Stappia indica: one gene and its partner. The protein of the gene in region 1 binds, or shares a complex with, the protein of each later gene. Links are inferred from orthologs where the notes say so. Each region holds a gene or a part of one and is shown on either strand. Other genes may lie near its edges.

The links.
Region 2: the proteins of xseA (region 1) and GH266_RS18825 are in contact, whole or in part, in a cryo-EM structure (PDB 8TXR), measured with the Escherichia coli proteins. The link is inferred for Stappia indica from one-to-one orthologs.

What each region holds. Positions count from the first base shown.
Region 1 is NZ_CP046908.1:3,832,911-3,836,159, reverse strand. Bases 274-3,209 are described here. They hold xseA (exodeoxyribonuclease VII large subunit), read left to right. Parts: upstream 274-971; coding sequence 972-2,447; downstream 2,448-3,209. Other genes in these bases: GH266_RS17900 (16S rRNA (uracil(1498)-N(3))-methyltransferase), read right to left, coding at 274-853. Also shown: more of GH266_RS17900, read right to left, coding at 101-273. UniProt on the Escherichia coli protein: Bidirectionally degrades single-stranded DNA into large acid-insoluble oligonucleotides, which are then degraded further into small acid-soluble oligonucleotides.
Region 2 is NZ_CP046908.1:4,034,031-4,037,110, reverse strand. The notes cover bases 179-2,945. They hold GH266_RS18825 (exodeoxyribonuclease VII small subunit), read left to right. Parts: upstream 179-1,318; coding sequence 1,319-1,573; downstream 1,574-2,945. Other genes in these bases: GH266_RS18815 (class I SAM-dependent RNA methyltransferase), read right to left, coding at 2,760-2,945; GH266_RS18820 (class I SAM-dependent methyltransferase), read right to left, coding at 1,586-2,716; GH266_RS18830 (histone deacetylase family protein), read left to right, coding at 282-1,211. Also shown: more of GH266_RS18815, read right to left, coding at 2,946-3,080. UniProt on the Escherichia coli protein: Bidirectionally degrades single-stranded DNA into large acid-insoluble oligonucleotides, which are then degraded further into small acid-soluble oligonucleotides.

The DNA of each region.
Region 1 (3,249 bases):
ATACTCAGCCGCCCCGGCCAAAACAAATGAGATTTTTCGTGATCCAGTCCAGTGGCGGAAAGCTGCGAAAACGCCCCCTGCTCCAGCCGCAGTCCCGGCCTCAGACCCAGTCGCCGAGCCGCGCCTGAACCACCGCAAGCGCGGCGACGGCCGCCGTGTCGGCGCGCAGCACGCGCGGGCCGAGCGGCATCGGCACCACGAAGGGCAGCGCCCGCAAGAGGGCGCGCTCCTCTTCCGAAAAGCCCCCTTCCGGCCCAACCAGAACCGCCAGCGGCACGCCCGGCGACAGGTTCTCGAGGGCGGCAAGCGGGTTCTGGCTCGCCTCGCCCTCGTCGCAGAAGACAAGGATCCGCGCGCCCTCGCTCGCCTGCCAGCCGGCGAGCAGCGCCTCCAGCGCCACCGGCTCGTCGATGGCTGGAACGGCGAGGACGCCGCATTGCTCGCAGGCCTCGACGGCGTTGGAACGCATGCGCTCCAGGTTGACGCGGCCGGACTGGGTGTAGCGGGTGAGGACGGGGCGCAGGGCGCCGGCGCCCATCTCCACCGCCTTCTGCACCATGTAGTCGAGGCGGGCATGCTTGAGCGGGGCGAAGAGGTAGTGAAGGTCGGGGAGCGGGGCTTGCGGGCGGGTCATGCTGCCTGCCACCAGCGAGGCCTGCTTGCGCCCCTCCTGGCGCAGCGCCGCGCGCCACTCGCCGTCGCGGCCGTTGAACAGCAGCACCTCGTCGCCGTCCTTCATCCGCAGGACGTTGAGCAGATAGTTGGACTGGGCCCGGTCGAGCGCGATCGCCGCGCCGGCGGCAAGGCCGTCTTCGACATGGAGGCGCGGCAATCGGAATTCGTAACGGGGCATGGCGGGATTTTCCGGGACGCGTGAACAGGAGAGCCGTGGACCGGCGGGCGCGCGGTCTTGACGGGGGGACCAAGGTGCGGTCCCCTCGCGGGACACACAGCACCAACCGGATCCCGCCTTGGCAGACAGCGACAACCTTTCCGAATACTCGGTGTCAGAGATTTCCGGCGCGATCAAGCGCACGATGGAAGACGCCTTCGGCTATGTGCGCGTGCGCGGCGAGCTCGGGCGCATCTCGCGCCCCGGTTCGGGGCATATCTATCTGGACCTCAAGGACGCGCAGTCGGTGCTGTCCGGCGTCATCTGGCGCGGCCAGGCGGGCCGGCTGAAGATCCAGCCCGAACAGGGGCTGGAGGTGATCGCCACCGGCAAGATCACCACCTTTCCCGGCCAGTCGAAATACCAGATGGTGATCGATTCGCTGGAGCCGGCGGGCGTCGGCGCGCTGATGGCGCTGCTGGAGGAGCGGCGGCGCAAGCTTCTCGCCGAGGGCCTGTTCGCCGAGGAGCGCAAGCGGCGCCTGCCCTTCCTGCCCAAGGTGATCGGCGTCGTCACCTCGCCGACCGGCGCTGTGATCCGCGACATTCTCCACCGCATCTCCGACCGGTTTCCGCTGCATGTGCTGGTCTGGCCGGTGCGGGTGCAGGGCGAGACTTCCGCGCGCGAGGTGGCGAACGGCATCGAGGGCTTCAACCGCATGCTGCCGGGCGGCGCGATCCCGCGCCCGGACGTGATCATCGTGGCGCGCGGCGGCGGCTCCATCGAGGACCTGTGGGGCTTCAACGACGAGATCGTCGTGCGGGCTGCGGCGGCGTCCGAGATCCCGCTGATTTCCGCGGTCGGCCACGAGACCGACTGGACCCTGATCGACCATGCGGCGGACCTGAGGGCGCCGACGCCGACGGGCGCGGCCGAGATCGCCGTGCCGGTGCGCGGCGAGTTGATGGCGAGCGTCGACGGGCTGGCGCGGCGGCAGATCTCCGGACTGCTGCGGCTGATCGCCGGGCGGCGGACGGAATTGCGGGCGGCCTCCGCCGCCCTGCCCTTGCCGCGCGACCTGCTGGCGCTGCCGCGCCAAAGGCTCGACACCTATGCGGAACGGCTGGCCCCGGCGCTGCGCGCCGGCCTTCGCGACAAGCGCGGCCGGCAGATGATGGCCGCCGGTCGGCTGTCGCCGCACACGCTGGCGCGCACGGTGCTGATCGCGCGCGAGCGGCTCGGCGGGCTGGAGGCGCGGGCGCTCAGGGCACATCGCCAGCAGCTGGCCCGCGACCGGGCGCGGCTCGACGGCGTCTCCAAGCTTTTGGAGAGCCTCTCCTACAAGAATGTGCTGTCGCGCGGCTATGCGCTTGTACGCGATGCGGACGGCCAGCCGCTGCGCTCGGCCCATGGCGTCCGGCCGGGCGATGCGCTCACCATCGAGTTCGGCGACGAGAGCCGGCTTGCTGCGACCGCAGCCGGCGACGGCGAACCCGATGTGGGCAGCGGAGCCAGCAGCGGAGGACGCGAACCGGCACAGCCGGCGCCGGCACCGCGTGCCAAGCCGCGCCCGGCCGCCAAGCCGCGCGAGAGCGGACAGGGCTCGCTGTTCTGAGGGGCTGCGAGGCTTCGGCCTCCCTGGCGTCCTCCCGGGCAAGCGAAGTGCGACCCGGGACCGGGGAGGCACGGCGGTTGTCGTGTCTTTCGGAAGCACTTCCGATAGGCCCTCGGCTCGCCGATCCCGCATCTCCGCTTCGCTGCGTGCGGGATGACGCAAGGAGAGGTCAGCAGACTCCCGCAACCGCTCTGGGAATGAATAGGCCCCGGCTCTGCGCTTGCGCTTGGCCGGGGTGACTTCGGAGGATGGGGTGAGGCCGCGCAATCTTCTCAGGCCGTCCTCCCGGGCAAGACGCAGCCGCGACCCGGGAACCATTGGCACCCTCGGCAGATGTGAGGCGGAGGACGCTCACCCCACTCTCGGCTGTCATACCTGCGAAGGCAGGTATCCAGTATCCGCCGGGGCAGATGGTGGCGCGAAGGCAGCCGCCGACATTTCGGTGGCTGCGCTCCGGCTCGACTCGAACCGTTCGGGGTTACTGGTTCCCGGTCTTCGGCTTCGCCGAAACCGGGACGACACGCAGTGAGTGGGAGCGCGCGTCGGCGTGTCTCCCGCAACCGCTCTGGGAACGAATAGGCCCCGGCTCTGCGCTGCGCTTGGCCGGGGTGACGGCCGAGGGGATGGGGTGAGGCCGCGCAATCTTCTCAGGCCGTCATCCCGGCCGCGCGCAAGTGCAGAGCCGGGAACCATTGGCACCCTCGGCAGGTGTGAGGCGGAAGACGCTCACCACGCTCTCGGCTGTCATACCTGCGAAGGCAGGTATCCAGTATCCGCCGGAGCGGGCAGGTTTGCGAAAGCG
Region 2 (3,080 bases), 200 kb from region 1 along the record:
ACTTTTCGGCATATTCCACCTTCTGAAACGGCTACGAATCAATTAGTATTATCATTGCCTTCACAGGCGATGCAGCGGACCTCCCCTACGGGCCTTAGCGCGCCCGCACCTCTCTCCGGGGCCGGCACTTTCGAGCCGCCCCGGCTTTCTTTTGTCCGCAGCCCGCCAGACGCCGTCTGCGTCACCGCTGTTCCCTTGCCTTTGGCTCATTGACACGCCCCGCTGCGGCCGGTCAGATGAGCTACCAAGCGCCCGCAAACGGCCCAAGCAAGGAAACGCCCTTGGCAACCCTCTACCTGCATCACTCCGCCTATCTCGACCACCTCACCCCGGTCGGGCATCCCGAACGTCCCGACAGACTCCGTGCCATCGACCGCATCCTGGAGCACGAGCGCTTCCAGACGCTGCAGCGCGAAGTCGCGCCGATGGGGCGGATCCAGGACATCGCACGGGTGCATCCCTCTTCCTATATCGACATGCTGCACACGATGGCGCCGCAGGACGGGCTGGTGCGCGTCGATGCCGATACGACCATGTCGCCCGGCACGTGGGAGGCCGCGATGCGCGGCGTGGGCGGCGCCTGCCAGGCGGTGGACGAGGTGATGAGCGGCAAGGTGGGCAATGCCTTCTCCGCCTCGCGCCCCCCCGGACACCATGCGGAAACCGCGCGCGCCATGGGCTTCTGCCTGTTCAACAATGCCGCCGTGGCGGCGCGGCACGCCCAGCAGGAGCACGGTGCCGAGCGCGTCGCGATCATCGATTTCGACGTGCATCACGGCAACGGCACCCAGGACATCTTCTGGTCCGACCCGACAGTCATGTACTGCTCCACCCACCAGATGCCGCTTTATCCGGGCTCAGGCGCGGCGAGCGAGCGCGGCGAAGCCGACACGATCGTCAACGCACCGCTGGCGGCCGGTGACGGCGGCGAGGAGTTTCGCGAGGCGATGGATCTTGCGATCCTGCCGCGAGTCGAGACCTTCCAGCCGGACCTGGTGATCATCTCCGCCGGATTCGACGCCCACACCCGCGACCCGCTCGGCGGGCTGAACCTGGTCGAAGCGGATTTTGCCTGGGCGACGATGAAGCTGATGGAGATCGCCGACCGTCAATGCGGCGGCCGTGTCGTGTCCGTCCTGGAAGGCGGCTACGACCTGGAGGGCCTTGCCCGCTCGACCGCTGCCCATATCATGACGCTGATGAAGGCGTGACGCCCCCGTCCACAGGCTGCGGCCGGGGAAGCGCCGGCTGCCTTGCCCGGCACCGGGGCGCCCTGTAGGTTGGCACTCCAAACGAGGCAGCAAGCAGGAGCCGACGCGTGGCCCGAGAGGATATCGACCCGGCGATCGAGGCGCTCGCCTTCGAGGTTGCCCTGAAGGAACTTGAGGAGATCGTCGGTCGGCTCGAGCGCGGCGACGTCCCGCTGGAAGAGAGCATCAAGCTCTATTCGCGCGGCGACCTGCTGCGCCGCCACTGCGACAAGCTGCTGAAGGCGGCGGAAGCCAAGGTCGAGCGCATCCAGCTGGCCGAGGATGGCAGCGCCACCGGAACCGCCCCGCTCGACGTCGACTGAAGCTGCAGCCCGCTATTCCTTGGTATAAAGCGCGATGCGCGACAGGAAGGCCGCCGACAGTTCGGCCCGATGCAGCCCGCCTGCTTCGAACAAGGCGTCGAGATCCTCTTCCAGATAGCTGCGATAATACGGCTCGTGGAAGAGGTCGGGAAACAGCTCCAGCAACCCGTCGTTCTCCGGCAGGTCGCCACGCTGCAGGCTGTCGATGAAGATCAGCCGCCCGCCCGGTTTCAGCACCCGGCCAAGCTCGCGAGCGACCACGCGGCGGATCTTCGGCGGCAGTTCGTGGAACAGGTAGACGCAGGACACCGCATCGAGGCTGGCATCGGCAAAGGGCAGGCTTTCGGCATTGGCATTGACGAAACCCGCTCTCCGCGACCGGGCTTGCGGCAATATCTCGCGCGCATGCTCCAGATACGGCAATGACAGGTCGACGCCTACGCCGCGAAGCCGCGGGAAGGCAGCAAGGGCCGGCGCCAGCAGCCCGCCCGTCCCGCAGGCGATGTCGGCATAGGCGATCTCGCGCTGATCCTTCCGGCGCACCAGCTGCGACAGATGCACCAGCCCCTGCCGCCGCATCGCCGCGCTCGCGCCCTTGAACAGCACCTCGACCTGGAAGTCGTAGATGCGGGCGCTGTCGCGCGACAACCAGCCTTCGCTCTGGAAGTGGAAGTTCTGCCGGTAGTAGCGCGGGAGTCCGGACGCGCCCTCGCGGGTGGCCTCATAGACTTCCTGATGGCCGCCGGCAACGCGCCGCCGGGCAACCTTCGGCACATCGGCAAGAAACCGCCGGCTGAGGTCGAGGAAGGTGCGCGGGCTGCCGAACTCGCCCTCTGGCATGGGATAGTGTCCGGCCTCGACATTGGCGAGGTCTCGCGCGAACAGCCCCGCAATCTGTGACAAGAGGCGCCGCAGGTCCGGTGTCGATATGGTCCGGCGGCGCGCGGCTCCGCTTTCCTCGCCGCCGGGCTGCTTCGGATCAGGCTTGCTGTCGTCACGCGCTGACCTGACGATGCGGCGCGAGATCGACTGGGCGAGCTCGCCGTGGACCGCGAACCAGGCGACGCGGGAGCCCTGGCGGGCGGCATAGCGCGCCCTCCGGCCCCAGTTGAAGGCAAGTCCGGCAAGGCTCGTTTCCGCCATGGCGCTCTCCTGTCTTTCGACCCGGGTCGCCGCGACGGCTTGCTCAGCCGCGCGACAGGACCGCGACAACCTCAATATGGGGCGAAAAGCGGAACTGATCCACCGGCAGGACCGACGAGATCCGGTAGCCGCCATCGACGAGGATGCGCAAGTCGCGCGCCAGCGTCCCCGGATTGCAGGAAACAGCGACCACCGTCGGCACCTTCGAGCGGGCAAGCTCCTTCGCCTGCGCCTCGGCGCCGGCACGCGGCGGGTCGAACACGACCGCCTCCATGCCGCGGCCGTAGTCGTCGAGTTCCACGGCGGTCAGCGGATTGCGGAAGAGGTCCCGTCGCTCGGCGCGAATCTCTCGCAGCGCGCCCGC